Regions from separate parts of the Bacillus siamensis genome, predicted to be linked through region 2. Evidence: riboswitches for the same ligand, from Rfam matches in the RefSeq annotation. Region 2 holds a riboswitch; the other holds the start of a gene.
The links. A riboswitch is a leader RNA that binds a small molecule or an ion and turns the genes downstream of it on or off. The one in region 2 is predicted to bind lysine.
Positions count from the first base shown of each region.

Region 1: it holds a riboswitch for lysine, as region 2 does, so the genes downstream of both, ABDB98_RS13015 (aspartate kinase) here and ABDB98_RS15735 (amino acid permease) in region 2, are expected to answer to the same signal.

Region 1 is NZ_CP155579.1:2,660,433-2,675,752, reverse strand. Features, by position in the region: gene ABDB98_RS13070 (endonuclease MutS2) at 1-81, shown strand, start outside; gene ABDB98_RS13065 (DUF350 domain-containing protein) at 98-502, shown strand; gene ABDB98_RS13060 (DUF2711 family protein) at 641-1,318, opposite strand; gene ABDB98_RS13055 (AMP-binding protein) at 1,422-3,110, shown strand; gene ABDB98_RS13050 (TetR/AcrR family transcriptional regulator) at 3,199-3,783, shown strand; gene ABDB98_RS13045 (enoyl-CoA hydratase) at 3,797-4,576, shown strand; gene ABDB98_RS13040 (electron transfer flavoprotein subunit beta/FixA family protein) at 4,590-5,363, shown strand; gene ABDB98_RS13035 (electron transfer flavoprotein subunit alpha/FixB family protein) at 5,395-6,372, shown strand; gene ABDB98_RS13030 (alpha-N-arabinofuranosidase) at 6,585-8,075, shown strand; gene trxA (thioredoxin) at 8,228-8,542, shown strand; gene uvrC (excinuclease ABC subunit UvrC) at 8,690-10,462, shown strand; lysine riboswitch at 10,524-10,702, shown strand; gene ABDB98_RS13015 (aspartate kinase) at 10,828-12,057, shown strand; gene ABDB98_RS13010 (YslB family protein) at 12,105-12,551, opposite strand; gene sdhC (succinate dehydrogenase cytochrome B558) at 12,848-13,456, shown strand; gene sdhA (succinate dehydrogenase flavoprotein subunit) at 13,490-15,250, shown strand; gene sdhB (succinate dehydrogenase iron-sulfur subunit) at 15,253-15,320, shown strand, end outside.
Region 2 is NZ_CP155579.1:3,172,981-3,188,300, reverse strand. Features, by position in the region: gene ABDB98_RS15785 (ABC transporter permease) at 1-94, opposite strand, end outside; gene ABDB98_RS15780 (ABC transporter ATP-binding protein) at 118-1,053, opposite strand; gene ABDB98_RS15775 (sensor histidine kinase) at 1,173-2,276, opposite strand; gene ABDB98_RS15770 (response regulator transcription factor) at 2,282-2,929, opposite strand; gene modB (molybdate ABC transporter permease subunit) at 3,021-3,704, opposite strand; gene modA (molybdate ABC transporter substrate-binding protein) at 3,685-4,482, opposite strand; gene ABDB98_RS15755 (substrate-binding domain-containing protein) at 4,600-5,526, shown strand; gene ABDB98_RS15750 (LTA synthase family protein) at 5,556-7,412, opposite strand; gene ABDB98_RS15745 (metal-dependent hydrolase) at 7,455-7,937, opposite strand; gene sspJ (small acid-soluble spore protein SspJ) at 8,120-8,260, shown strand; lysine riboswitch at 8,383-8,564, shown strand; gene ABDB98_RS15735 (amino acid permease) at 8,673-10,085, shown strand; gene ABDB98_RS15730 (class I SAM-dependent methyltransferase) at 10,132-11,046, opposite strand; gene ABDB98_RS15725 (iron-hydroxamate ABC transporter substrate-binding protein) at 11,194-12,132, opposite strand; gene ABDB98_RS15720 (FecCD family ABC transporter permease) at 12,381-13,418, shown strand; gene ABDB98_RS15715 (FecCD family ABC transporter permease) at 13,418-14,428, shown strand; gene ABDB98_RS15710 (ABC transporter ATP-binding protein) at 14,447-15,250, shown strand; gene ABDB98_RS15705 (regulatory YrvL family protein) at 15,288-15,320, opposite strand, start outside.

The DNA of each region.
Region 1 (15,320 bases), 510 kb from region 2:
AACCACCGCAGCGTGAAAAGCTCGCGGTTCGGGGAAGCGGGAGAAGGAGGATCAGGCGTAACGATTGTCGAACTAAAATAAAAAGGGAGAAAACGTCATGAATGCTTTTTGGGAAAATGAGCTTGTTGAAATCGCGGCTTATTACAGTGTGGCCGTCTTGTGTCTCGTCATTTTTCTGACCGTGTTTGAATTGGTGACATCCTATAAAAACTGGGTGGAAATTCAAAAAGGCAATCTTGCGGTGGCGATGGCGACCGGAGGGAAAATTCTCGGTATCGCGAATGTCTTTCAGCACAGCATCGCTCAGCATAATTCGCTTTTGCAAATGATCGGCTGGGGCGTATACGGATTTATTATGCTTTTAATCAGCTATTTTATCTTTGAATTTCTGACGCCCCGGTTTAAAATTGATAAAGAAATTGAAAAAGATAACAGAGCTGTCGGCTTTATTTCATTTGTCATCTCAGTCGGCCTGTCATTTGTGGTGGCCGCCGGGATTTAAGGGGACGGGGAAAAATGGAGAAGCTTGCGAAAGTGCTGCTGTCGGCAGCGGGAATTTTTCTGTTCATCGGACTTATTTATCTGGTCATCACATTTTAATACGGAAAAAAGGCTGCCGAATTGAAATCGGCAGTCTTTTTTATTGAGAATACCAATTGATGCACATCGTATTAGAGCAAATGACGGCTTCCCAATTCATGGCGCGGATAACAGACTGCATGTCTTGGTCCTCCATGAGAAAGAGTGTTGTGAAAGAATCGTACATACTCATAAAAGCCGCGCGCCGCTTTACATCAGCAATCATCATGTCAGCCTGCAGCAGTCCGCATACATCCGAAGGCGACGTTCGCTTGAGCGAAAATAGGCCTTCCGCTTCGATCGGCTCATAAAAAGTGCAGCGCTCAATGCCTTTTGAACGAAACACGTCCAAGAGTCCCGGTATTAAAAATGGCGAAGTGACATCATCGCTCGGCAAGTACAGATCGGGATGATGAAGCCGTTTTAACAGCTCGGCGGATTCAGGCTGTGCATATTCATCCCGAAGTGCCATGACAGCGGTCATCAGCGCAAGCGCGGTCTCTTTTTCAGAGCGCAGTCCGCAGACGGTCATGGCGGTTTTCCAGGAAACGGGTCTGCCCATCGCAAGGATTTCTTCATCACTCGGATAAATATGCTCAAAAGGCCGCTTGCGCTTTTGCGCTTCCCACCCATCCGGCATTCGGACAAAGGGATGAAGCAAAAAGGCGGCTGAAGTAAACGGCTTCGGCAGCTGGCACAGGATAGGAACTCCCTCTTCAAAATGCAGTGTTTCCAGCAAACTCAACACCTCCTGAACTCGAAAATAACATGAAACGCTTTCCAATTCCAATCAGCCTTCTGCTATAATAATAGCGTATAGGAAAACAGAAGGGAGAGGTTTTATGCAGTCCGAAAAGCCATGGCTTTCTCAATATCCCGAAGAGATTCCGCATGAGCTTGAATTTACCGGTCAAACCCTGCCATCCAATCTGACAAACTCCGCAGCTCAATTCCCGAACCATACCGCTATTTATTTTCTCGGAAAAAAACTCACATTCCAAGACGTTCTCACAGATTCATTAAAGCTAGCCGCTTTTTTACGTAAAACAGGCCTGAAAAAAGGCGACAGAGCCGCCATTATGCTGCCCAATTGTCCGCAGTCGGTCATCGCATTTTACGGCGTATTGTTTGCCGGGGGCATAGTCGTTCAGACCAATCCTCTCTACACGGAACACGAGCTTGAGTATCAGCTGCAAGACAGTTCGCCGCGCGTGATCATCACCCTCGATATGCTGTTTCCGAAGGTGATAAAAATGAAAACGTTGTCAATCGTTGAACGCATTATTACAACCAGTATCAAAGACTTTTTGCCGTTTCCGAAAAATATGCTTTATACACTCACGCAAAAAAAACAGGTGCATATCGATTATGACGGACATGAACAGATTCACAGCTTAGCGGACATTTTAAAAAATGAAAAAGCGGAGAAGGCGGAGGAATTTGATATTGATCCTGAGCATGACATCGCCGTGCTTCAATACACGGGCGGAACAACCGGCTATCCGAAAGGCGTCATGCTCACGCACAAAAACATTCAGGCCAATACAGAAATGGGCGCCGCCTGGATGTACAAAATGAAAAAGGGAGCCGAAAAAGTGCTCGGCATCGTACCTTTTTTTCATGTGTACGGATTAACCGCCGTGCTGAATTTCTCCATCATGCAGGGGTGTGAAATGATTCTGCTTCCTAAATTCAATCCCTTGGATACCCTGAAAACAATCGACAGGCAAAAGCCGACAGTTTTTCCGGGAGCTCCGACGATTTACATCGGGCTATTGCATCATCCGGAACTGAATAAATATGATTTGTCCTCCATAAAAAGCTGTCCGAGCGGTTCAGCGGCGCTGCCGGTCGAAGTCAAACAGAAATTTGAAAAAGTGACCGGCGGAAAGCTTGTGGAAGGCTACGGATTATCCGAAGCATCACCGGTGACCCATTCAAATTTCATCTGGGGAAAAAATAAGCCCGGCAGTATCGGCTGTCCCTGGCCCAATACCGACGCCGGAATCTATTCAGAAGAAAAAGGCGGGCTTGCGGAGCCGTATGAACACGGCGAGCTGATCGTAAAAGGCCCGCAGGTTATGAAAGGTTATTGGAACAGGCAGGAGGAGACGGCCCGGGTCATCAGAGACGGCTGGCTGTTTACCGGTGACATGGGATATATGGATGAGGAAGGATTTTTCTACATCGCCGACAGGAAAAAAGACATCATCATTGCCGGGGGATACAACATTTACCCTCGTGAGGTGGAAGAGGCGCTATATGAGCATGAAGCCGTTCAGGAAATCGTCGTAGCGGGCGTGCCTGATTCCTACAGAGGGGAGACGGTGAAAGCATTTGTCGTTTTGAAAAAAGGCGCCGAAGCGGATGCCGATGAGCTTGATGCGTTTGCAAGAGAGCGGCTTGCGCCGTACAAAGTCCCGAAGCTGTACGAATTCAGAAAAGAGCTTCCGAAAACGGCCGTCGGAAAGATATTAAGAAGGCGTCTGGTCGAAGAGGAAGACGCTTCCCATGAAAACAAGGTGCCTTAAAAGAAAAACTTGACAAAATCGGGAATCCTTTTTATCATGAAGTTATGAATGAATAGTCATTCATTTATTGAAGGAAGGAACGATGACATTGAACCAAAAACGGCCAAAGTATATGCAGATCATTGATGCAGCAGTAGAAGTCATAGCGGAAAACGGCTATCACCAATCACAGGTGTCCAAAATCGCCAAGCAGGCCGGCGTTGCGGACGGCACCATCTATTTATATTTCAAAAACAAAGAGGATATACTCATTTCTCTTTTTAAAGAAAAGATGGGCCAGTTCATTGAACGCATGGAAGAAGAAGTGAAAGAAAGAACGACGGCAAAAGAAAAACTCGCCCTCGTCATTAAGCAGCACTTCACACTGCTTGGCAATGACCGCCATCTCGCGATTGTGACCCAGCTTGAGCTCAGACAGTCGAATATCAAGCTGCGCCTGAAAATCAATGATATTTTAAAAGGTTATTTAAACATGCTGGACACCATTTTGACCGAAGGAATCGAGTCGGGCGAATGGAAAGACAATCTCGACGTCCGCCTCGCCCGGCAGATGATATTCGGGACGATAGATGAAACAGTGACAACATGGGTGATGAACGATCAGAAATATAATCTTCCGGATTTGTCAGACAAGGTATTGGAACTGTTGGTGTCAGGGATTCATCAAAACTAAAGGGGGTTGACGGATGAACAGCCTTTCAGTGGCGGTTGAACAATCTGTCGCAGTGATCACCATCAATCATCAGCCGGCCAACGCGCTGTCCGGTGCGGTTTTAGCTGAATTATCCGGTCTGTTCGACCGGTATGAAACAGATGACAGCGTCAGAAGCATCATCATTCGCGGTGAGGGGAAATTTTTTTCGGCGGGCGCTGATATAAAGGAATTTACGTCGCTTGATGATCTTGAGCAATCTTCTGCCATGGCGGATAAAGGCCAGCAGCTGATGGAAAGAATTGAAGGGTTTCCGAAGCCCGTTATCGCGGCGATTCACGGCGCTGCGCTCGGCGGCGGTCTGGAGCTTGCCATGGCCTGCCATATCAGAATCGCCACATTGGATGCAAAGCTCGGCCTGCCCGAGCTGAATCTCGGCATTATTCCGGGCTTTGCCGGGACGCAGCGCCTGCCCCGGTACGTCGGCACGGCGAAAGCGCTTGAGATGATCGGCACTTCAGAACCTGTGACCGGAGAAGAAGCGCTCAGCCTCGGGCTTGTCACAATAGGCGCCGAAAATGAAGAGGAGCTGCTGGAAAAGGCGAAAACGCTAGCGGGCAAGTTTGCGGAAAAAAGCCCGCAGTCGATGGCTTCCCTGCTTGAGCTTCTTTATTCAAACAAAGTCTATTCTTATGACGGCGGCTTAAAGCTCGAAGCAAAGCGCTTTGGGGAAGCATTTGCATCAGAAGACGCAAAAGAAGGCATTCAGGCATTTCTCGAAAAAAGAAAGCCTCAATTCGGTGGGCGAAGATAAAGGGGATAAGAATATGAATCTATTTGTACTGATGAAACGGACGTTTGACACAGAAGAGAAAATCGTCATTGAAGCAGGAAAGATTCAGGAGGACGGAGCCGAGTTTATCATTAATCCGTATGATGAATACGCCATTGAAGAAGCCATTCAGCTGAAAGAAGAGCATGGCGGAACCGTTACCGCCGTAACCGTCGGCGGAGAAGACGCGGAGAAAGAACTGCGCACCGCTCTTGCGATGGGGTGCGACCAGGCGGTATTAATCAATATTGAGGATGACCTGAGCGATCCCGACCAATACTCCATTTCCACGATCTTATATCACTATTTCAAGGACCGGGAATATGATCTGATTCTCGGCGGAAATGTCGCGATCGACGGCGGTTCCGGCCAAGTGGCGCCAAGACTGGCCGAACTGCTGAACATTCCTTGCGTCACCACGATTACAAAACTGACAATCAGCGGCGATGAAGCTGTGGCAGAGAAAGACAACGAAGGGGATACCGAGGTCATTAAAACCTCACTTCCTTTAGTCATCACGGCACAGCAAGGCTTAAACGAGCCGCGCTATCCGTCGCTTCCGGGCATTATGAAGGCGAAGAAAAAACCGCTGGAAGAGCTTGAGCTCGATGACCTCGGAATTGATGAGGATGATGCTGCACCGAAGCTCAAAACGATCGAACGGTTCCTGCCGCCGCAAAAAGAAGCGGGCAAACTGATCGAAGGAGAAGCCGCTGAGCAGGCGAAGGAGCTTGTCTCACTGCTGAGAAAAGAAGCCAAAGTCGTATAAACCGATATTAAAGAAACTGGGGGATGTCAGAATGGGAAAAAAAGTGATCGTACTCGGGGAAATTCGTGACGGCGCCTTACGGAACGTCACCTTTGAAGCCATAGCCGCAGGCAAAACCATTTCCGGCGGAGGAGATGTCATCGGCGTGCTGTTGGGAAAAGGCGCGGCTGATGCAGCATCAGAACTCATTCAGTACGGCGCCGATAAAGTATTTACGGCCGATGCACCGGGGCTTTCTCAGTATACGGCGGACGGATACGCCGCGGTTCTCGGGAATCTGATCGAAAATGAAAAGCCCGATGCGGTTATTTTCGGCCATACTTCTATGGGAAAAGATTTGTCACCGAAGCTTGCGGCACGGTTTGAAACGGGGTTGATTTCAGACAGCACGGATGTAAGCGTTACCGGAGACAACATCGTTTTTACAAGACCGATCTATTCCGGCAAAGCCTTTGAACAGGTGATTTCAACAGATCCTTTCATCTTGGCGACAATCCGTCCGAATAACATTCAGGCATTAGAAAGAGATGCAAGCCGCTCGGGTGATATTGAAGAGCTTGCGGTCCCGCCGGCAGATTTGCGGACGGTCATTGAAGAAGTAGTTAAAAAAACAGCGGACGGCGTGGATTTATCAGAAGCGAAAATCATCGTTGCGGGCGGCCGCGGTGTAAAAAGCAAAGATGGGTTTGAACCGTTAAAAGAACTTGCCGAAGTGCTGGGAGCAGCGGTGGGCGCTTCGCGCGGCGCGTGTGACGCGGACTATTGCGACTATTCTCTTCAAATCGGCCAGACGGGGAAAGTCGTTACACCGGATTTGTATATTGCCTGCGGGATTTCCGGAGCGATTCAGCACTTGGCGGGGATGTCAAACAGTAAAGTGATCGTTGCCATCAACAAAGACCCGGAAGCGGAAATATTCAAAATAGCGGACTACGGAATTGTCGGCGATTTGTTCGAAGTGGTTCCGCTCCTGACCCAGGAATTTAAAAAGGCCAATATTCATTCATAACCAAAACCCTCTGGCTTCATTTGTCAGAGGGTTTTGGTTTGTGATGATTGGTTCGTATAAATTATCTATTGTCAAAATAATAGATTGACATGTACGAACCAATATAATAAGCTTTCTGTAAAGCGCTTACATAATTATCCTTTCAGCATATATCCCAGATACATAGATTGGCTGTAGTGCTTTCATTCTTATTAAGAAAGGAATGATCAAGTATGTCTCACAATACGGCAGTCATTCAAACGGATATCACACGGGGAACCATTAACAAAAACATATACGGACATTTCGCGGAACACTTAGGAAGAGGCATATATGAGGGCATCTGGGTCGGAAAAGATTCCGATATTCCGAATACCGGCGGAATCAGGACGGATGTCGCCTCCGCCCTCAAACAGCTCCAGATTCCCGTTCTCAGATGGCCCGGCGGCTGTTTTGCTGATGAATATCATTGGGCAAACGGCGTAGGGGAACGAAAAACCATGCTGAATACCCATTGGGGCGGAACGATTGATTCAAACGAATTCGGCACGCACGAATTTATGATGCTTTGTGAACTGCTCGGCTGCGAACCGTACATCGCCGGAAACGTCGGCAGCGGGACGGTTAAGGAAATGGCTGATTGGATTGAATACATGACGTTTGAAGCGGGCACGCCGATGTCCGACTGGAGAAAGGAAAACGGGCGGGAAAAACCGTGGAAGCTGAAATATTTCGGTATAGGAAATGAGAACTGGGGCTGCGGCGGAAACATGAATCCTGAGTATTACGCCGATCTTTATCGGAACTTTCAAACCTATGTCCGCAATTACAGCGGGAACGAAATCTATAAAATTGCCGGCGGTGCGAATGTCGACGATTACCGCTGGACAGAAACATTAATGAAAAAAGCCGCTGATCTCATGGACGGGCTGAGCCTGCATTATTACACAATACCGGGCGACTTTTGGAAGGGAAAAGGATCAGCGACGGAGTTTACGGAAGATGAATGGTTCATCACGATGAAAAAGGCGGCCCATATGAATGAATTGATTACAAGGCACAGCGCCATTATGGATCAATACGATCCGGAAAAAAGAGTCGGTCTGATCATTGATGAATGGGGGACGTGGCTTGACCCTGAGCCTGGCACGAATCCAGGCTTTCTGTATCAGCAGAACACGATTCGCGACGCACTTGTCGCCGCCACGCATTTTCACATTTTTCATCAGCACGCAGACCGTGTGCAGATGGCCAATATCGCGCAAACCGTCAACGTGCTTCAGGCAATGATCCTGACAGAAGGGAAAAATATGCTGCTGACGCCGACATATCATGTATTTGATATGTTTAAGGTTCACCAAGATGCTGCTCTTTTAGCCGCAGAAACAAAAGCGGCCGAATACGAATGGAAAGACGGCAGGCTCCCGCAAGTCAGTATTTCCGCCTCCAAACAGCAAAACGGAGACATCCATATCAGCATGTGCAATATCGATCATCTGCATAAAGCTGACGTGAAGATTGAACTGCGGGGGATGAAAAAGACAGGGAAGCCTTCGGGAACGATTCTGCATGCTGAAAAAATGAATGCCCACAATACATTCAGCAGCCCTGAAAACGTCAAACCGAAGCCGTTTTCCGGGTTTACGCAGAAGGGCGGAAACCTGGAGGCGGAGCTTCCTCCGATGGCGGTTGTATTAATCACGCTGCCGGCGGGTCCATCTTAAGTTTTGAACGCCTGCTGACCGGTTATCATACATTCTATAAATAAGATTATTTTCGGCGGGTTCGGGAGAAAATAATATAAGCATTAAATTAGCATGAACGAATGGGAGATGCTATACTAAAAATCATCATTTGACAATTGGAGGAATAACAAATGGCTATCGTAAAAGCAACTGATCAATCGTTCTCAGCTGAAACAAGTGAAGGTGTCGTATTAGCTGATTTCTGGGCTCCTTGGTGCGGACCTTGTAAAATGATCGCGCCCGTTCTTGAAGAGCTTGATCAAGAAATGGGAGACAAACTGAAAATCGTCAAAATCGACGTGGATGAAAACCAAGAAACTGCCGGTAAATACGGCGTCATGAGCATCCCGACACTTCTTGTGTTAAAAGACGGAGAAGTGGTTGAAACATCTGTCGGCTTCAAACCGAAAGAAGCCCTTGAAGAGCTTGTAAACAAACATCTGTAAGCCGAAAGTTTCCATTACGGCTGCGGCAGGGCGATTCCTTTAAAAGGGATCGCCTTTTTTGATCTTCCAAAAGCTGAGAATGGAGAAAAACAAATGTTCGTGATACACTGAATGGACACAAGAAATGAATGTAAGGAAGGGTAACGTATGAATAAACAACTGAAAGAAAAGCTGGCCCTCCTTCCCGATCAGCCGGGCTGTTATCTAATGAAAGACCGTCAAAAAACAGTCATCTACGTGGGGAAAGCGAAAGTGCTGAAAAACAGGGTGAGATCCTATTTCACCGGTTCTCACGATGCAAAAACCCAAAGGCTTGTGACGGAGATTGAGGACTTTGAATATATCGTGACTTCCTCCAATCTTGAAGCGCTTATTTTGGAAATGAATCTGATTAAAAAATACGATCCGAAATACAATGTCATGCTGAAAGATGATAAAACCTATCCCTTTATTAAAATCACCCATGAACGCCATCCGCGGCTTATTGTCACCCGCAATGTCAAAAAAGACAAAGGGCGCTATTTCGGCCCGTACCCGAATGTACAGGCGGCGCGGGAAACGAAAAAACTGCTGGACCGCCTTTATCCGCTCAGGAAGTGCTCAAATCTTCCGGACCGCGTCTGTCTCTATTACCATCTCGGACAATGCCTCGCTCCATGTGTAAAGGATATTTCTGAGGAGACAAACCGCGAGCTTGTGGAAGACATCACCCGCTTTTTAAAGGGAGGGCATAACGAGGTCAAAAAAGAGCTTGAAGAGAAAATGGCAGAGGCGGCGGAAAAGCTTGAATTTGAACGGGCTAAAGAATTCCGCGATCAGCTTGCTTACATCGAATCGACGATGGAAAAGCAGAAAATGACCATGAATGACCTTCTGGACCGCGATGTGTTCGCTTATGCGTACGATAAAGGCTGGATGTGCGTTCAAGTCTTTTTCATACGCCAAGGAAAGCTGATCGAACGCGATGTCAGCATGTTTCCGATGTACCAGGAAGCGGATGAAGAATTTCTGACCTTCATCGGCCAGTTCTATTCGAAAAACAATCACTTTCTGCCCAAGGAAATTCTGGTGCCTGACAGCGTTGACAGGGACATGATCAGCGAGCTTTTGGAAACCGCCGTGCATCAGCCGAAAAAAGGCCCGAAAAAAGAACTGCTTCTGCTTGCGCACAAAAACGCGAAAATCGCCCTGAGGGAAAAGTTCTCATTAATCGAGCGGGATGAGGAACGGTCAATCGGTGCAGCCGAACGGCTCGGCGAAGCATTGAACATTTACACGCCGCACCGGATTGAAGCGTTTGACAACTCCAATATTCAAGGCACAAACCCTGTATCGGCCATGATTGTCTTTATTGACGGAAAACCGAATAAAAAGGAATACCGCAAATATAAAATCAAAACCGTAACAGGGCCTGACGATTACGGATCAATGAGAGAAGTCGTCAGAAGAAGATATTCGAGGGTGCTCCGCGAAAATCTCCCGCTGCCGGATTTAATCATCATTGACGGCGGAAAAGGGCAGATTAACGCGGCGCGCGACGTGCTTGAGAATGAGCTCGGCCTTGATGTCCCGGTAGCGGGATTGGCGAAAGATGACAAACACCGAACATCCAACCTTCTGATCGGCGACCCGCTTGAACCGGTATTTCTGGAGCGGAACAGCCAGGAATTTTACCTGCTTCAGCGCATTCAGGATGAAGTTCACCGTTTTGCGATCAGCTTTCACAGACAGATCCGGGGAAAAAGCGCCTTTCAATCCGTATTGGATGATATCCCGGGGATCGGCGAAAAACGCAAAAAAATGCTCTTAAAGCATTTCGGTTCTGTCAAAAAGATGAAGGAAGCAAGTCTTGACGATATCAAAAAAGCCGGTGTGCCGGCTGCGGCCGCTCAGCTGCTGTTTGAAAAATTGAAAAAATAGTATTGTGCTTTTCTGAAAAGTCTGCTAGAATGTGAACTAATTTCATAAGATCGTGTTATATGGTGAAGATAGAGGTGCGAACTTCAATAGTATGCCTTTGGAGAATGATGGATTCTGCGAAAAAGGCTGAAAGGGGAGTTCGCCGAAGTGAAACACATCCCATCGGTGTGCTTTGCTGGCTTTGCATTAAATAAATGTAAAGCTGTCAAGAATTCATTTTCTTGGAGGGCTATCTCGTTGTTCATAATCAATCGTAATGATATGAAAAAGCAATGAGAGCTATTCCTCTCATTGCTTTTTTTATTGTGGACACAACGCTCTTTTCTCCTCACCCGCACGAACCAAAATGTAAAGGGTGGTCTAGTATGGGTCTTATCGTACAAAAATTCGGAGGCACTTCCGTCGGCTCTGCCGAAAAAATTCAAAATGCCGCAAATCGCGCCATTGCTGAAAAGAAAAAAGGACATGACGTCGTAGTCGTCGTTTCGGCAATGGGAAAATCAACCGACGCGCTCGTTAATCTGGCGGCGGAAATGACATCTGAGCCAAGCAGACGCGAGATGGATATGCTTCTGTCTACGGGAGAGCAGGTCACGATTTCGCTTTTGGCCATGGCGCTTCAAGAAAAAGGATATGACGCCGTCTCTTATACGGGCTGGCAGGCGGGTGTCCGCACGGAGGCTGTCCACGGCAATGCGAGAATTACGGATATTGATATCACCGCAATTCAGGCGCAGCTTGCAGAAGGCAGGATTACAGTTGTCGCCGGTTTCCAGGGAGTAACCGAAGACGGCGGCATCACGACGCTCGGACGGGGCGGTTCCGATACGACGGCGGTCGCTCTTGCCGCAGCTTTAAAAGCGGATAAATGCGACATTTACACGGATGTTCCGGGCGTGTTTACGACAGATCCGCGGTACGTCCGGTCAGCGAGAAAACTGGCGGGAATTTCTTACGATGAAATGCTGGAGCTTGCAAATCTCGGAGCGGGTGTTCTGCACCCGCGGGCGGTTGAGTTTGCGAAAAACTACCAAGTGCCTTTGGAAGTGCGGTCAAGCACGGAACATGAAGCTGGAACATTAATTGAGGAGGAATCATCAATGGAGCAGAATTTAATCGTCAGAGGAATTGCATTTGAAGACCAGATTACAAGGGTGTCCGTCACGGGCCTGACAAGCGGGCTGACAACACTTTCAACGATCTTCACCGCGCTGGCGAAACGAAACATCAACGTTGACATCATTATTCAGACACAAGCGGACAATGGGGAAGCAGACATTTCTTTCTCAGTGAAAACGGAAGATTCCGCGCAAACGGTCGCTGTGCTTGAAGAATATAAAAACGCGCTTGACTATGAAAAAATTGAAACTGAAAGAAAGCTGGCGAAAGTATCCATTGTCGGATCAGGCATGGTCTCTAATCCCGGCGTCGCCGCGGACATGTTTGCCGTACTGGCGGAAAAAAATGTACAAGTCAAAATGGTCAGCACATCTGAAATAAAAGTATCAGCGGTTGTCAGTGACAATGATATGGTGAAAGCAGTCGAAGCGCTTCATGATGCGTTTGAGCTTTCTAAACAGCCGTCTGCCGTATAAACGGGCAGGCAAAAAGGCGGGACTTTTAAGTCACCGCCTTTTTTCAATTATACAGGGTCCTTCATATCCCATTTCACGGTCAGGACGACTTTATCCGCTCTCTTTTTGACCTGTTCATAAGATTCTGCAATCTGATCGTTCATCAATTGAATCTGTTCGGCTATAAAACCGGCTTCAAGCTGAAAACACGGCTCTTTCTGGTGTTTGAGCCTGCTGGAAACGAGCGGTCCTTCCAGTTCAAATTCCAGCTCTTGCTTTTTTGATCCTGTATTTGTCAAAGTTCCCCAGCCGGCTTTTTCAAAAAAGGCGGGGATTTCTTCCCATGATTGAAGAGGAAATTTGCGGGCGAGGCGTTTCCCCGCCCAATACATCATGGATGAATGCTCCGGGCCGAGGATATCCGGAAGCACGATTTCCCGGATTAATTCGTAGCCGTATGCGCTGACGCCGAGTTCAGTTAAAGGTTCTAAAGCTGCTTCATAATTATTCTTCATATTATGTATTCCCCTCTCTCCTTCGTTTATTATAGCTTAAACAGGGGGGAGGATTACAGGATGATCCTATAAAACACGTGAAAAAAAGTGAAAAAGGTATTGCAGGAAAATAAAATTTTCACGTCAAATAATCAATTCCGAAAATTATAATTTATGTACACGTTTTCTTGACGCCCTTTTGAGGGAGGAGTAAAATGAAATTGTCAATAAATTTTAATAAAGTGCTTACAATTGAAACGAAGTGGGGGCAGAGATTTTAGCACATTTCGCACTTAAATCAAACAGGGGGTAAAGTAATGTCTGGGAACAGAGAGTTTTATTTTCGAAGATTGCATTCCTTGCTCGGTGTGATTCCGGTCGGCATCTTTTTGATCCAGCATTTAGTCGTCAACCAATTTGCCGCAAGGGGAGCGGATGCGTTTAACAAGGCGGCCGGCTTTATGGACAGTCTGCCGTTCAGGTATGCGTTAGAAATTTTTATTATTTTCTTACCTTTAATTTATCATGCGGTTTACGGTGTGTACATAGCATTTACTGCGAAAAACAACGCTGGCCACTACAGCTATTTCAGAAACTGGATGTTTGTGCTTCAGCGTGTCACCGGTATTCTCACCCTTATTTTCGTCAGCTGGCATGTGTGGCAGACGCGGATTGCCGCACAGATGGGCGCTGAAGTCAACTTCGATATGATGGCGAATATTCTGAGCTCGCCGTTTATGCTCGGATTTTACATTGTAGGCGTTTTATCAGTTATTTTTCACTTTTCAAACGGCTTATGGTCTTTTGCGGTCACATGGGGGATCACGGTCACGCCGCGTTCTCAAAGAATTTCGACTTACGTTACGCTGATTATATTTTTAGCGCTTTCATACGTGGGTCTAAAAGCGATTTTTGCGTTTGTGTAAGAGAACTAGATTACTAGAGGGAGAGGGGCTATCATGAGTCAATCAAGCATTATCGTAGTCGGCGGGGGTCTTGCCGGCCTCATGGCGACAATTAAAGCAGCGGAATCAGGTACGGCCGTTAAATTGTTTTCCATCGTTCCGGTCAAACGCTCTCACTCGGTCTGCGCGCAGGGCGGGATAAACGGAGCTGTCAACACAAAAGGGGAAGGAGACTCTCCGTTTGAGCATTTTGATGACACGGTTTACGGAGGCGACTTTTTAGCAAACCAGCCGCCTGTAAAAGCGATGTGTGAAGCGGCGCCGTCCATTATCCACTTATTGGACCGCATGGGGGTTATGTTTAACAGAACGCCGGAAGGGCTCTTGGACTTCCGCCGTTTCGGGGGTACACAGCATCACAGAACAGCATACGCGGGAGCGACGACGGGTCAGCAGCTTCTTTACGCACTGGACGAGCAGGTGCGCAGATATGAAGTGGCGGGTCTCGTCACAAAATACGAAGGCTGGGAATTCCTCGGCGCCGTTCTTGACGATGAGCACACGTGCCGCGGTATCGTAGCCCAAAATCTGACCAATATGCAAATCGAGTCATTCCGTTCTGACGCTGTTATTATGGCGACGGGAGGACCCGGAATTGTATTCGGCAAATCAACAAACAGCATGATCAACACGGGATCTGCCGCATCAATCGTTTATCAGCAGGGCGCTTACTACGCTAACGGAGAATTTATTCAAATTCACCCGACTGCCATTCCCGGAGACGATAAACTCCGTCTGATGAGTGAATCGGCGCGCGGCGAGGGCGGAAGAGTCTGGACGTATAAAGACGGAAAACCTTGGTACTTCCTTGAGGAAAAATATCCGGCTTACGGAAACCTTGTGCCGCGGGATATTGCGACACGCGAAATCTTTGACGTGTGCGTGAACCAGAAGCTCGGCATCAATGGAGAAAACATGGTGTATCTCGATCTTTCGCACAAAGATCCGAAAGAGCTTGACGTTAAGCTCGGCGGCATTATCGAAATCTATGAAAAATTCATGGGAGATGACCCGCGCAAGCTTCCGATGAAAATTTTCCCTGCCGTTCACTATTCAATGGGCGGCCTGTGGGTCGATTATGATCAGATGACAAGCATCCGCGGACTGTTCGCGGCGGGTGAATGTGATTATTCAATGCACGGAGGAAACCGTTTAGGGGCAAACTCTCTGCTTTCCGCCATTTACGGAGGAATGGTTGCCGGTCCGAATGCGGTGAAATATGTTTCCGGACTTGAAACATCAGCTGAAGATCTGTCTTCTTCATTATTTGATTCCTACGTGAAAAAAGAAGAAGAAAAATGGGCAGACATCATGAAGATGGACGGCGATGAAAATGCCTACGTGCTTCACCGTGAACTCGGAGAATGGATGACGGCCAACGTAACGGTGGTCCGCCACAATGACAAGCTTTTGAAAACGGATGATAAAATCCAAGAGCTGATGGAACGCTTTAAGAAAATCAATATTAATGATACGACAAAATGGAGCAACCAAGGGGCGATGTTCACCCGCCAGTTCTCCAATATGCTTCAGCTTGCCAGAGTCATCACGCTCGGCGCATATAACCGAAATGAAAGCCGGGGAGCGCACTATAAACCGGATTTCCCTGAAAGAAATGACGATGAGTGGCTCAAAACGACAATGGCTAAACATGCCGGTCCGTTTGAAGCTCCGGAATTTGAATATCAGGATGTCGATGTATCACTGATTGCGCCCCGTAAACGCGACTACTCGAAGAAGAAGGTGGCGAAATAATCATGAGTGAGAAAAAGATACGGTTTATCATTACACGTCAGGATACGCCTGAAAGCGCGCCATACGATGA
Region 2 (15,320 bases):
TAAAGACGATCGGAAAAGCAAGCATGAAAATAAAGGTCCGTCTGTCACGGAAACTGATTTTGATTTCTTTCCCGGCGATGTGCAGAATATTCATTTGCAATCCTCCTTTCAGTTGAGTCAGTCGCGCAGGCTTCTGCCTGTCAGAGTGAGAAATACCGTTTCTAAGTCAGGGGCCTGTTCCTGTAAAGAGCGGATTTCAATTCCTTTGTCCATGAAGTACCGGATCAGGCGGTTTAAATTGTTGACCCCTGTGTCAGAGCTGATTTTCACACTGTTTTCTTCCAGTGCGGCGGCTCTGACGCCGGGAAGATCCTGAATATCGCCGAGGCTGATACCGTTTCCGGATGACAGCTCAATCACGACGTCCTTTGTGTCGGTAATGATGGAAGTCAGCTGTTCCTTTGTGCCTTCTGCGATGACTTTCCCGTGGTCAATGATGGCGATGCGTGTGCATATTTCTTCAACTTCCTCCATGTAGTGGCTCGTGTAGATGATCGTACAGCCCATTTCATTCAGCTTTTTCACTGATTGCAGAATATAATTTCTTGATTGCGGGTCAATGCCGACCGTCGGTTCATCCATGATGATCAGTTTCGGCCGGTGGGCAAGGGCGCAGGCGATATTGAGCCGGCGTTTCATTCCGCCGGAAAAATGCTTCGGAAGATATTTATGTTTATCGCTCAAGCCGACGAATGTCAGGGCTTCCTCGACCCGTTCTTTCAAAACTGCTCCTCTCAGCCCGTACAGCCCGGCGAAGAACTTCACATTTTCATAGGCGTTTAATTCTTCGTAAATGGCGAGATCCTGCGGGACGATGCCGATATTCATTTTCACGGCTTTGCTGTGTTTGAAAATATCTTTTCCGAGAAACAGAATGTCTCCGTCAGAAGGTTTTAAAAGGCCTGAGATCATGTTGATGGCCGTGCTTTTTCCGGCTCCGTTTGCGCCGAGAAACCCGAAAATCTCACCTTCTTTTACAGCAAGCGACATTTGGTCAACGGCGGCATAATCGCCGAATTTCTTACTCAGCTGTTTGAGCTCCAAAATGTTCATGTTTCCACCTCTATGTCTTATGATGTTCTAATTATAAAAAAAAGAATGAACGGCCGTTAGTGCAGCTGTTCATTCCTTTGACATGAGAATCCTCATATTTTTCACATGAAAACATTCACTTATTCAATAGGCAGTAATGTCGTGACGGAAAAACCCGCCGTGCCGTCAAAAATAACGGTTCCGTGCAGGGCGGCGGCCCGTTCTTCCATACCGAGCATGCCGAGGCCTTTTTTAAAGCGGACAGCGCCGTTTCCGTTATCTTTCACTTCCGCTTTCACGGCTTTATTCAGCACTTGAATATCAATGGAGATCTGCGCGGCATCGGCGTATTTCATCGCATTGGTCAAAGCTTCGGTTACGTTTTCCTGAATGACTTTCCAATGCATCTGCGTCAGCCTGTCCAAATCGCCTTGATGCGTAAACGGAACCGGCATGCCGTTTTTAGCTGAAAATTCATCAATAAATGTTCTTAATCTGTGAATGCCCATTTGTTCAGCGGGCGGTTTCATATTTTTCAGCGTAATGCGGATATCCTCTATGCCCTCTTTGGAAATCGTAATGGCGTTTTGAAGCAGTTCAGCCGCTTTGTCCGGACGGGAGCTGAGCATCCGCTTCGCTGCTTCCATCTGAATGAGCGCGCCGGTCATGGAGTGGCCGATTTTGTCATGGATGGCTTGGGACAATCTGTTTCTTTCCTCAAGTTTGCCGGTGTACTCCGATTGTTTGATATATTCTGTGCTGCTGTGCAGCTGTTTCGTCAGCTTTTCAATGCTTGACCGCATGCTGTCTGACTGCTCCTCATATGTCTTCAGCCGATCATTTGACCGGGCGGCTAAAACGAAAATCGCCAGACAGAACAAGGTCATGACGGTATACGTCGGAAGATCGCCGTACGGGATAAATAAAAACGGCAAAAACACGAGCAGGCAGAACACATAGCGGTGAACCGGATATTCGGCAAGAACGGCAAAAATGGCGGGCGGCAAAAGAAACAGAAACGCCGGATGGCCTCCGGCGGAAAGCAAGGCGGTCAATGCCAGCGTCATGAGGGTGATCCCGCGCCTCCAAGCGGTCGGCCTGATCATGCAGACCGCAATGCCCAGACACAGATAAAGCAGCAGAAACAAGACGGCGTACGGCATGTAAGGGCGGTCGGCCGATACGAACAAAAAGGCCGTATAAAAAATGACGATCAGTCTGCTCATCAGCATCCAAAAATCCATACCGTTCAACGCTCGTTATCCACCTTCCCGGTGATATAATAAATCGCGATCTGCGTTCTGTGCTCAAGACCCGTTTTCCCTAAAATAGATGAAATATAATTGGCCGTCGTCCCTTCAGAAATGAAAAGCTGTTTTGAAATTTCTCTGTTCGACAGTCCTTTCGCAATAAGCGACATGATGCTGAGCTCTCTTTCAGTAAACTGGCTTTCATCAATCTGATGCGCGGCTTCCGCCGGCCGGAAAAGGCTGTCTTTTATTTTATCCAGCACGGTGTCCTGAAGGATGCTGTGCCCGTTGAAGACGCTTTTGATGGCATCGCGGATCCGTTCCGGCTCAGTGTTTTTTAATAAATATCCTTTTGCGCCATTTTTAATCGCTTCTAAAATATACTCGTCGTCGTCGAATGTCGTCAGGATCATCGGCTTCGTATCCGTTTCCTCCGCGATCCGTTTTGCGGCTTCGACGCCGTTCATCACCGGCATGCGGACGTCCAATAAGGCGATATCGACGGGATTGTGTTTACAATACTCTGCCGCCTCTAATCCGTTTTCCAGCGTTGCCGATACTGTAAATTCCTCATATGTATGCAAAATGATTTTCATTCCTTCTCTGATGAAAGAATTATCATCCGCGATAATGACATTAATTTTCATAGCCGCACCCTTTGTGTTTTTGTTTCATTATATACCATCCGATTTTAAATCAAAAAGCCTCCCGGCGAAATGTGGTCGGAAGGCGGATCGGTCAAGCCGGTTTTTTCAGTTGGATGAAAAACAGCATCAGAAAAGAAATCATCATAATACAGATCACCCACACCCAGGCGAGTGTTTCATTGCCGGAATCCATGGCGACGTAAATCGCTGTCGGCAGCGTTTGGGTGACGCCCGGGATATTCCCCGCAAACATTAAAGTCGCCCCGAATTCACCGAGCGCCCTTGCGATACTGAGAATGCTTCCGGTCAAAAGGGACGGAAAGGCAAGCGGGACGGAAATGCGGGTGAATACCTGCCATCTGCCGGCTCCGTCTACTTTCGCCGCTCCTTCGATGTCAGAATCAACCGCGGCGAAACCCGTTTTGGCAGACTGATACATAAGCGGGAATGCGACAATGGCCGAAGCGATCACCGCGGCCCACCACGTGAAAATGACGGGCTGGTGAAAAATCCGCTCAATCGCCCGGCCGATAAAGCTGTGTTTCCCGAAAATGATAATGAGGATAAAGCCGACAACGGTAGGCGGAAGAACGAGCGGGAGCATAAACAGCGTCTCCACAGCCGTTTTTCCGGGAAATCGCGCTTTCGCCATCCAGGCGCCTGCAAGCGTTCCGAGAAGGATGACGGCGATGCCCGAAGCCAAAGCCACCTCAAAAGACAATACGACTGGGGTGAAAAATTCCGAAGCCGTAATGTTACTTGGCAGTAAATCCATATTTCTTAAACACTTTCATCGCTGCATCTGACTGCAGATACTGATAAAACGCTTCTGCTTCTTTACGGTGCTTTGTATCTTTGACGATGCCTAGCGGATACACGATCGGATCGTGTGTTTTCACCGGTGCTTCATCGGTGATTTTCACCTTTTTCGAAATCAGCGCGTCTGTTTTATAGACAAGCCCGGCATCGACATTTCCGGTTTCAACATAGGAAAGCACCTGGCGGACGTCTTTTGCATAGACGACCTTATCTTTTACCTTGTCCCACAGGGATAATTTAGTCAATGACTGTTTGGCGTATTGCCCGGCCGGAACGGATTCAGGCGTGCCGAGCGCGATTTTTTCCGTGCTGTCTTTTTTCAGGTCATTCAGATGTGTAAGGTGTGCGCTGTTTTTCTCAGGCACGATCATGACCAGATCGTTTTTCAAAAGGTCCGTGCTGTCCTTTTTGTCGATATCGCCGTCTTGAACAAGCTTTTCGAATTTATCCTCGGCTGCCGAGAAGAATAAATCAGCTCCCGCGCCTTGGGAAATTTGTTTTTGCAGTGTGCCTGATGATCCGAAGTTGTCTTGAATGGCCACATTTGAATGTGATTTTTCGTAGTTGGTTTGGATTTCTTTAAGCGCGTCCTGAGCGCTCGCCGCCGCGGAAACGGTCAGTGTTACTTTTTCGTTTTGTCCGCCTTTGGCCGATTGTCCGGATGAGCAGCCCGCAGTTGCGAGGAAAACGCCCATAACCGCAGTTGTGAATAGTGTCGCTTTCTTTTTCAACATTGTGCACCCCTTATAACTGAATATCATTAGATCAAACTAATTATAACGTAATTGTACGTGAGGGTGCGGTTTTTTTTCAATATCTGAACCGTTATAATAAAAACGGAGCGTGATAATATGACAGAAGCCACTTCCTATACAATAGAAGAAGTTGCGGGCCTTTTGAAGGTCTCAAAACTGACAGTATATGATTTGATAAAAAAAGGACTCATTTCGGCGTACAGGGTCGGAAGACAGATGAGGGTCGATGAAGAAGACTTAAAACAATATAAAGCAAACATGAGGATGTCTAAAGAGCCATCAGCAGTCAAGGCGGCTGACCCGCCCCGCAGGCCGGAGCCGGAAAAAAGGCAGTCTGTTATCATCAGCGGCCAGGATGTGTCGATGGATCTCCTCAGCAAACAGCTGGAACAAAAAATACAGGCGTCCCCGCTCCGCAAGTACAGCGGCAGCTTAAACAGCCTGATCGAGATGTACCGGGGAGCCTGCGACATCGTCAGTCTGCATCTGTATGATGGGGAGACGGGGGAGTATAACATCCCGTATGTGAAGCGCATTCTTTCAGGAGAGCCATTTGCGCTCTTTCATGTCGTGCTTCGGCAGGCCGGATTATACGTGAAAAAGGGCAATCCGCTGAACATTCAGGGCTTTCAGGATTTGAGCAGGAAGGATGTCCGTATCGTCAATCGCGAAAAAGGATCAGGCGCGAGGGTGCTGCTGGACGAACAGCTCAGATCATTCGGCATCACGCCGTCTGAGGTTGCCGGCTACCATGACATTGTCACGGATCATTTGTCAGCGGCTTCACAAGTATCAGGCGGAAAAGCGGATGCGGGAATCGGTTCGCAGCATGCGGCGCATATAGCCGGCACGGATTTTATCCCGGTAATCAGTGAGCAGTACGATGTGGTCGTTTTAAAACAAAACCGGGAGCTTGTTCAAAGCGTGCAGGACATTCTCAATTCCGGGGAATTCAAGTCTCAGCTTTCTCAATTATCCGGATATGATACGAAAATGACCGGTCGGCTCATATATGAAACATAAAAAACCCCTCCAATGACGGAGGGATTTTTTTATTGTTTGTAAAACCGCAGCAGGTCGCCGTTTAATATTTTATCGGAGAGCATCAGTTCTTGTTCCGCTTTTTCTTTCTCATCGCTGCACACGCCTATGTCAGAAAGCGGTTCGCCCGTTTTGCGGCTGTAACACGTATTTTTCGTATAAATATGATCACCCGTGATAAAGCTGCCGTTTCTCAGCACAGCAAATGGAGTCCGCTCTTTGGAAAACAGGTCATTGCCGAACTGAATGCTGCCTTTCGTTTCAATGCCGAGCAGATGAAGCAGCGTCGGTCTTACATCAACCTGTCCCGCGGCGGAAGCGATCGTTTCCGGCTCACGGTCGGTCACCCCGGGAATATGAATGATAAACGGCACGCGCTGGAGCTGAACCGTATCAAACGGCGTGATTTCTTCTTTTCCCAAGAATTCGGCAAGTCCTTTATTGTGGGCTTCGGATATGCCGTAATGATCTCCCATCAGGACGATCATCGCGTTGTCATACAGCCCTTCTTTTTTCAGCTTGTTGAAAAAGTGTTTTAGCGCCTCATCTTCATAGCGGACCGTCGTCACATAACGGTTTAACAAATCACTGCTTGTGTCCGGTTCCTCAATGAGCTGATCCTGTTTATCAATTTCAAAAGGAAAATGGTTGGTCAAAGTCAGCAGGCTTGCGTAAAACGGCTGCGGAAGCTTCTTTAATTTTTCCGCTGACTGTTCGAGAAATTCCTTGTCCTTCAGACCCCAGCCCGTTGAATTTTCCGGTGTCACCTTAAATTCATCCGCGTCGAAAAAACGGTCGATGCCGAATGCCCCGTACATCTCATCCCGGTTCCAAAAGGCTTTATGATTGGCATGCAGAACGGCCGAATAGTACTGATGGTCTTTTAACGTATGGTACAGCGTATTGAACCGGTGGCCGCTTTTGGTGAAAAAAACGGCGCCGCTTGAAGACGGATACAGCGAATTCGCAGTAATGAATTCTGAATCTGAGGTTTTTCCCTGTTCGGTCTGCTGATAAAAGTGAGTGAAGTCATAGCTTTTTTTCCGCAGCTTATTCATAAACGGGGTAATCTCCCGCCCGTTGACCCGTTCATCCATCACAAAACGCTGTGTTGATTCAAGCGTGACAAAAATCACATTACGCCCTTTAGCAAGCCCGAACTTTGCATCGGACGGGCGGCTGTAGTCGGCTTGGGTGTAGTTCGCGACCGCGGCAAGACTGTCTTCGTCGGCAAACGCTTTAGCCCCTGCATTCAGCGTCTGCGAAATGGTGTCATACAAATGAAAGTGGAACAGGCCGATTCCTTTTACGAGCGCTTCACGATCAAAAGGATGCCTGAACAGCTTCGGCTGCTCGGCCTCAGACAGCGCAAGGTTGCACAGCATGAGGCCGGCTGATGCCCACGCATACGCTTTAACAGTCCGGGCGCCCGCTTTTCCCTTTCCGGCTTTATGTTTTCCCGCTAGGTAAAACAGAACCGCAATATCCGCGAATAAAGCGATGTACAGCGGGTGAAACAGCTCTTGGACGCTGCTTCCCATATCGCCCATATTGCTCGCCTGAAACAAAACCGGTATGGTGATAAAATCAATATAAAACCCGTAAAACACCGTATTCGCGATTAAAATCCCCGTCAGCATCACATTCGCCGAAAGCAGAAAGATCCGCTGCTTTTTTTCTGTCAGCAGCGGGCCGATGCCGAACAGCGGCACAATAAAGCTCAGCGGATTAATGAGAAGCAGACATTCCTCAAGAACCGAATTGTTCTGCAGATCAAAACCGAGCTTGTAAACGGCGTATGTTTTTATCCACATGAACAGGATGGACAGGCATAAAAACCGATGATTGCTGAAAAAGGATTTTTTCATATGTATGACTCCTCACCCTAAAAGCGAAAAGACGCTTTTTGTTTAAGAGATGCGGCCGTGAACCAATTCGTATAAATAATAGCAGGATACAATCGTTAACCCGGCCAGCACAAGCTGCTCCGAAAAGCTCCCCGTCCTCATATAAAGGGGAAGACGGAAGCGGATGGCGGACGGAAACAGCAGTTTAATGCCGTTGACGGTCCATGCGTCAAGCACAAGGTGGCTTGCCATTCCGATCATCAGTCCGGCGGAGATGCTCGGATTCGGGATATAGGCTGCCGTGATGAAAAACATAATAAGCATAAACAGCAGACTGTGTGTAAACGTTCTGTGGCCGAACACCGTGCTTACGATTTTGGACAGAACGGGCAGCGTTCTGCCGATTTTGCTTTTCGTGTGGCAAATATCGGGAATCAGCGCCCCGAGGGCACCCGCAGAGGTCATAAGGACCGGATCATACCCGTAATAATACGCAATTGCGGAACAAGAAGCGATGCCTCCCATGATGTGTGTTTTTCCTGTCATTTTTCGCTTCTCCTTTTTATTTTTGCCAAAATCCCCTGAATTACAAATATATCAAGAGAATGCATGTTTGATCAACAAACTTTACCTGTTCCGCCAAAAGGAAGGAGAACGGATTCCGCATATTCTGCCGCGGAAAAAGACACATTATAGGTGTACCTATATTTGATAAAGAGGTGATACAGATGGCTTTCTTTAACAAAGAAAAAGGCAAAAACAGCGATAAAAACAAAAACGTCATTCAAGGTGCGCTTGATGACGCCAGTGCAGCTTTGAAAGACGATCCGCTTCAAGAAGCTGTTCAAAAGAAAAAAAACAACCGCTGACTATATAAAACGGGTAGGGCGAATGCTCTATCCGTTTTCCGTCTAATTTTTCCCTTTGACAGATCTTTTTATCTCTGATAACCTCTGAGTAGAATTGAATGATAAAAATCCTCACTCTTTCTCGGTGAGGTAGAGGTTGCGCTTGATGATGAGTCGCACATGCCAGGCTGATAAGGGGCCGCAAAACATGTGTTAAAGGCATCAGCGCCGAAGTGTAAAGAAAGCCGATCCTTCTTTATGCTGGGACTGTATCTGAATAAGTGCAGGACTGCCGCGTGCTTTTTCGCGGAGGGCTATCCGGAGATCAAGGGTGTGTGTTTCTTTAAGCATGGACTTTTGTTCAGGCTTTTTTTGTGTGTAAATATGGTCTCGGGGTCTGGTCCGTACGAATGAACAACCAGGAGGTACAGGAATGGAACAGACGAAAAAATGGGGTTTTTGGTTATTAACGGCATTTGTCGTAGGAAATATGGTAGGCTCGGGCATCTTTTCCCTTCCGAGCACGCTCGCAAAAATCGCGAGCCCGTTCGGCGCTACATCGGCATGGCTTTTAACGGGAGCCGGTGTGTTAATGATCGCGCTTGTCTTCGGTCACTTATCCATCCGCAAGCCTGAGCTGACGGCGGGGCCGCAAAGCTATGCGAGAGCGCTGTTCAGTGATCGGAAAAAAGGGAACGCAGCCGGTTTCACGATGGTGTGGGGCTACTGGGTGGCGAGCTGGATCAGCAACGTGGCGATCATCACCAGCCTTGCCGGATATTTAACTTCTTTTTTCCCGATTTTAACGGATAAGCGTGAAATGTTTTCAATCGGCGGTCAGGCGGTTACACTTGGCCAGCTGCTGACATTTGCCGTATGTACGGTTTTATTATGGGGCACTCACACGATTCTCGTTTCCAGCATGAACGGTGCGAGTAAATTAAATTTCGTTACGACGTTTTCAAAGGTATTAGGATTTATCTTCTTTATCATTGCAGGTTTGTTTGTATTTCAAACGTCGTTTTTTGATCATTTTTATTTTCCGGTTCAGACAGGTCCTCACACGGTTGAGGGAATCGGCGGTCAGGTCCACAATGCGGCGATTTCAACATTATGGGCGTTCGTCGGAATTGAATCGGCAGTCATCTTATCCGGGCGCGCCCGTTCGCAGCGCGACGTGAAACGCGCCACCATTACCGGCTTATTGATCGCGCTCAGCATCTATATTATCGTGACATTGATTACGATGGGCGTGCTTCCGCATGGTAAGCTTGTCGGCTCGGAAAAACCGTTTGTTGACGTATTATACGCGATCGTCGGCAATGCGGGAAGCATCATCATGGCGATTTTGGCGATCCTCTGTCTGTTCGGGACGATGCTCGGCTGGATTCTTCTCGGCTCTGAAGTTCCGTATCAAGCCGCGAAATCAGGAGACTTTCCCGCCGCTTTTGCAAAAACGAATAAACAGGGAAGCCCGGTTGTGTCGTTAATCGTCACGAATGTGATGTCACAGATCTTTATCTTTTCGGTTATTTCCCGGACAATCAGTGACGCGTTTACGTTTTTAACAACGGCGGCGACACTCGCTTATCTGATTCCGTATCTCGTATCTGCGTTTTACAGCCTGAAGCTCGTGCTGACGGGTGAAACGTATGACGAAATCAAGGGTTCAAGAGTGAAGGACGGTTTCATCGCCATCCTTGCCTGCATTTATTCTTTTTACGTCATTATTACCGGAACGGCCGATTTAACGACCTTTATTCTCGGGATCGGACTGTTTTTCGTCGGTCTGCTGTTATATCCTTTCGTTTCAAAGAAATTTGCAAACAACAGACAATCCGTATAAAAAAAGACATCTCACGTCTGTGGGATGTCTTTTTTGGTGTCAGCGGTTACTTTTTGACGGCGTGTATATAATGAATGGTCTCGAATGCGGTTAAATGGTCAGTGCGCCCGCTGAAAAAACGGTCATTGATAACCGCTGGAGATAAATGTTCATAAATAAGCAGGCATGATGATTCTAACATTTTTTCAATTTCTTTATAGCTGAAACACGACAGCATCGGTTCTCCGCCTGCCGCAGCCATTTTCACCATGTTCTCCACTCTGTTTGACAGTCCTTTTTCTTCAAAGAGCGATTCATCCGCATAATCAAACACGATAGAGCTGCCGGGCGGGACTTCGGCAAATAATTGTGTAAGCAGGCGGGCCAGATGCTTTTTCGTAAGATAATATGACACACCGAGCAGGCTGAAAAAGGTTTTTCGGCGGGAAAAACCTTCCTGATTCAGACGGCTGAAAGAAAGCGGAGCCGTAAAGTCCATCGGCGCAAAATGAAGACGGCTCGGAATATCGCGCTCAAGACGTTTTAATCTGTTTAATTTGTCTTTCTGTGAAGCGCGGAGATCCACTTCAAAGATGTCTAAGCCGTTTGTCACCTCGGGATGCCTGAAACAGAAAGTATCCAGCCCCGCGCCAAGGATGACATACTGTTTAACCCCGAGCTTCACTTCATTCAGGAGCACTTCTTCACAATACGCCGCACGTGCTAACGGTGTAGGAGACAGCTGGACTTGAGTCACCCATTTTAAGATGTCATCCGGTTTGCCTTGAAGCCTCCGGGCCATGTCTTTGCTGAAAAATGATATACCTTGAATCAAATGATCGCTGATGTCCGACAGCTCTTTTTCAGATAAAAGATCTTGTGCCAAGAAATCATCAAATATCACCGGTGTGTCGTATTTACTGTGGTACGCCCTTACGAAAGCGGACAGCAGGGAAGTCATACTCGCCTTATTTTCTCTCATATTAAAGATCCTCCGTTATTTACGTCAATCTCCGGCCGGGAGAACCTTATTATACATGTTAATCCAAAAATGTAAATTATAGTATAAATGAATTTTTTTGTCAAGTTTTTGGCGTCATAAAAAGCCGCTGTGACAGCGGCTCCCGGGTTACTTTGTTAAGCTTTTTGTGATGTAGTCGAGCTGGCCTTCGAGTGAGATCGGGTCTGAGAAATAGAAGCCGATCGGATCAATGCGGTAGACATGGTTTTGCTTGACGGCATCGAGATTCTTCCAGATTGAACTGTCAAGCACGCCTTTGTCGTCACCGCCGGCCTGCCACGGCCCCATAAAGATATAGTCTCCCGCGAAGTCAGGCAGTTTTTCAAGTGAAATGCTGGCGTAGCCCGGCCCTTGATGAATGGCTCTTTCCTGCGTCAGTTTTGTGGCTTTCAGCCCGAGTTTGTCATAAATGATGCTTCCGCCGCGGCCGAAGTCTTTACCGAATACATAGATGTCTTTTCCGTTTGTCTGCATGATGGAGATGGTTTTTGAGCCGACCGCTTTTTGAACTTTTGTTTTAGCGGCAGCGGTTTTCTTATCCCATTCAGCCAGCCATTTGTCTGCTTTATCTTCAGTGCCCGTCATTTTCGCAAACTCTTTGAATTGATCAATGTTGCTGAGCTTGTCATATTTAATGGCGATGGTCGGCGCGATTTTTTCCAGTTTTTCAATATCGGCGCCTTGTGTCGTCCACACAACGATTAAATCAGGCTTTAAGTCAATGATTTTCTCAACGGATGTGCCGTCGCCGATGTTTGTCACACCGTTTGTTTTCCCTTTGTAATACGGGTTTTTAAATACGTTTTGCGGCGCGCCGACAACATTGATGCCGAGCTGTTTGAAGTCGCCGTAGTAGCCGTCAGCCATGACGACGACACGTTTCGGGTGCTTCGGAATTTTAATATTGCCGTTTTCGGCTTTATAAGTGACGGTTTCTCCTTTTTCAGAAGAGCCTTTCGTGTCTGAAGAATTTCCGCATGCGGCCAAAGCGGCGATGAGCAGCACGGCAATCAGCGCAGCGCCGATTTTCTTGTATGTATGGAACATCTGACATTCCTTCTTTCATAAAAAAATAGTGATAAAGAGAATCATTATCAGTGTGATTATATCACTGCTTTTATAGAGAAGCACGCTCTTTTTAAAGAAAAACTTTCTATTGTCATATGAAATTAGGTCTATTAAAAGAGAAGATAATAGTGCTATACTGAAACAAGTCATTGATAATCATTATCATTACCATTCTTGTTTTGAGAAAGGAAGAACGAGTGTTGGGTCTATTAAAAAAGAAGCAGACAATGACGGCTCAAGGGGCATCAGGGAGCGAAATCCAGTGGACGGCGCGTTCATTCCGGGCGGCTGTGCTGCTGTGTGCCGGTATTGCGGTTTTATTGATCGGCGCGGCCTTGTCTGTTTCCATCGGAGCTGCCGATATTCATCTGCGGACGGTGTGGGATGCTCTCTTTCACTTTCAGCCGCAAAATACATCTCATCAAATCATACGCGATCTGAGGCTGCCGAGAACTGCCGCCGCCGCGCTCGTCGGGGCTTTTTTAGCTGTGTCCGGGGCGATCATGCAGGGGCTGACGCGAAACCCGCTTGCTGAGCCTTCCATTATGGGCGTGACGTCGGGGTCGGGATTTGCGATCGCTTTGGCATTTGCTTTTTTTCCGGGGCTCTCTGCCGCGGGGCTTGTTTTGTGGTCCTTTATGGGAGCGGGAATCGGGGCGCTCATTGTGTTTGGCATCGGCCTGTTTTCAAAAGGCGGGCTGACACCGGTGAAGCTCGCGCTGGCCGGTACGGCGGTCGGCTATTTCTTAACGGGGCTTTCAAGCGCGATTGCGATCCGTTTTGATGTCGCTCAGGATGTGAAGTTCTGGTATGCCGGAGGAGTCGCATCCGTGAAATGGGAGGGCGTCCAGCTGCTTTTGACAGTCGGCGTCATCGGACTTTTGCTCGCATTTCTGATTGCGCGCTCAGTGACGGTGCTGAGCTTGGGTGAGGAGCTTGCTAAAGGGCTAGGGCAGTACACGGCGCTTGTGAAAGTCATCGGAATGGTTGTCGTTGTCCTCTTGACGGGGGCTTCAGTATCAGTCGCCGGAGCCATTTCTTTTATCGGCTTGGTGATTCCGCACATCACCCGTTTTTTAGTCGGTGTAGATTACAGATGGATTATTCCTTGTTCGGCGGTATTCGGCGCCGTTTTGTTAGTCTTCAGTGACATTGCGGCAAGACTCGTCAATGCGCCGTTTGAAACACCGGTCGGCGCTTTAACGGCCCTTATCGGCGTTCCCTTTTTCTTTTATTTGGCGCGCAGGGAAAGGAGAGGGCTGTAATGAATGTGAAATCGAAAAAACCGCTGGCGGTTATAGCCATTACGTTTTTGCTCATATGCATCGTCTTTTTTATCAGCTTAAATATGGGTGTGATCCGGATTGCGCCTTTCGATGCGTTACGTGTCTTTTTCGGACAGGGGGATGCCCGGGATCAGCTCGTTTTATTTGAATTCAGACTGCCGCGCATGGTGCTGTCATTGCTGGTCGGGGCCGGAATCGCTGTTTCAGGCGCTATTTTTCAAAGCGTGTCTCAAAATGACTTGGCGGAGCCGGGCATTCTCGGTATTAACGCCGGGGCGTCTTTGGCGGTTGTGCTATTTATCTTCTTTTTCCAAGGGTCTGCTGCTGATTTAAGCATGTTCAGTACATGGCTGCTTCCGGTGAGCGCTTTGGCGGGGGCTTTTCTGGCTGTGCTGCTCATCTATGTGCTCGCTTGGAAAAAAGGTGTTTCGCCTGTCCGGCTCATTTTGGTCGGGATCGGCGTTAATGCGGGGTTTAATGCGCTTCTCCTGATTTTTCAGCTGAAGATGGACCCGCGGGACTTCATGCAGGCGCTTGTATGGATTTCCGGTTCGATTTGGAATGCCAATTGGAAAATGGTGCTGTCCATTTTGCCGTGGCTGCTGGTTCTTTTGCCGTTCAGCCTCTATAAAGCGAGATATTTAAACGTGCTCCAGCTCGGTGACCAGCTGGCGGCGGGACTCGGCACCCGGGTCGAAAAGGAGCGGCGCATTCTGCTGTTTTCAGCCGCCGCCTTGGCCGCGTCATGTGTTGCGGCAGCCGGCGGAATCGCTTTTCTCGGATTGATTGCCCCGCATTTGGCGAGAAGGCTTACCGGGCCGCGCCATCAAACGCTTATTCCGATTTCGGCTTTAATCGGCGCATTTTTATTTCTGCTCGCTGATACGCTGGCGAGAAATGTGCTTGCGCCGTCCGAGGTTCCGGTCGGCTTGGTGATTTCCGTGCTCGGAGCGCCGTATTTTGTATGTTTGCTGATGAAAACGAAATAGAGGAAGGAGACTGCCGCGATGAACTCATTATCGGCGGAACAGCTTACTGTCGGTTATGGAGACCGTCTGATAGCGAAAGAATTGGACATCGCCATACCGAAAGGAAAAATCACAACGCTGATCGGCCCAAACGGATGCGGAAAATCAACGGTTCTTAAGACGATGTCAAGAATCATGAAACCGAAATCCGGCGCCGTCTATTTAAACGGACAGGCGATCATGCAAAAATCCACGAAGGACATCGCCAAGGAAATGGCCATCCTTCCGCAGACGCCTGAAGCGCCGAGCGGGCTGACGGTATACGAACTTGTTTCTTACGGCAGGTTTCCGCATCAGTCCGGAATGGGCCGCTTGAGTGATAAAGACCGTGATATGATCAAATGGGCGCTTGAAGAGACGGGGATGGCCGAATTTTACGACCGGCCGATCGAAGCGCTTTCCGGCGGGCAGCGGCAGCGTGTGTGGATCGCCATGGCGCTCGCTCAGGAAACGGAGCTGCTGCTTCTTGATGAACCGACCACTTATTTAGATCTCGCCCATCAGCTTGAAATTCTGCAGCTGCTGGACAAATTAAACAAAGAGCAGGGGCGCACGATTTTAATGGTCATTCATGATCTGAACCATGCCGCCCGTTTTTCCCATTATATGATTGCGCTGAAAAAAGGGCGCGTCATCAAGGAAGGGACAGCGGAGGAAGTCATGACGCCCGGCATATTGAAAGACGTGTTTCAGATTGACGCACAGATCGTTAAAGATCCGCGTACGAACAAACCCGTCTGCTTGACATACGATTTGATCCGGCATGAAAATGCCACGGTATGACGGTAAAAACGCAGAACCATTTCGGTCTGCGTTTTTTTTATTGCGTCCGGGGCTGCTTTTGCCCGGAGAC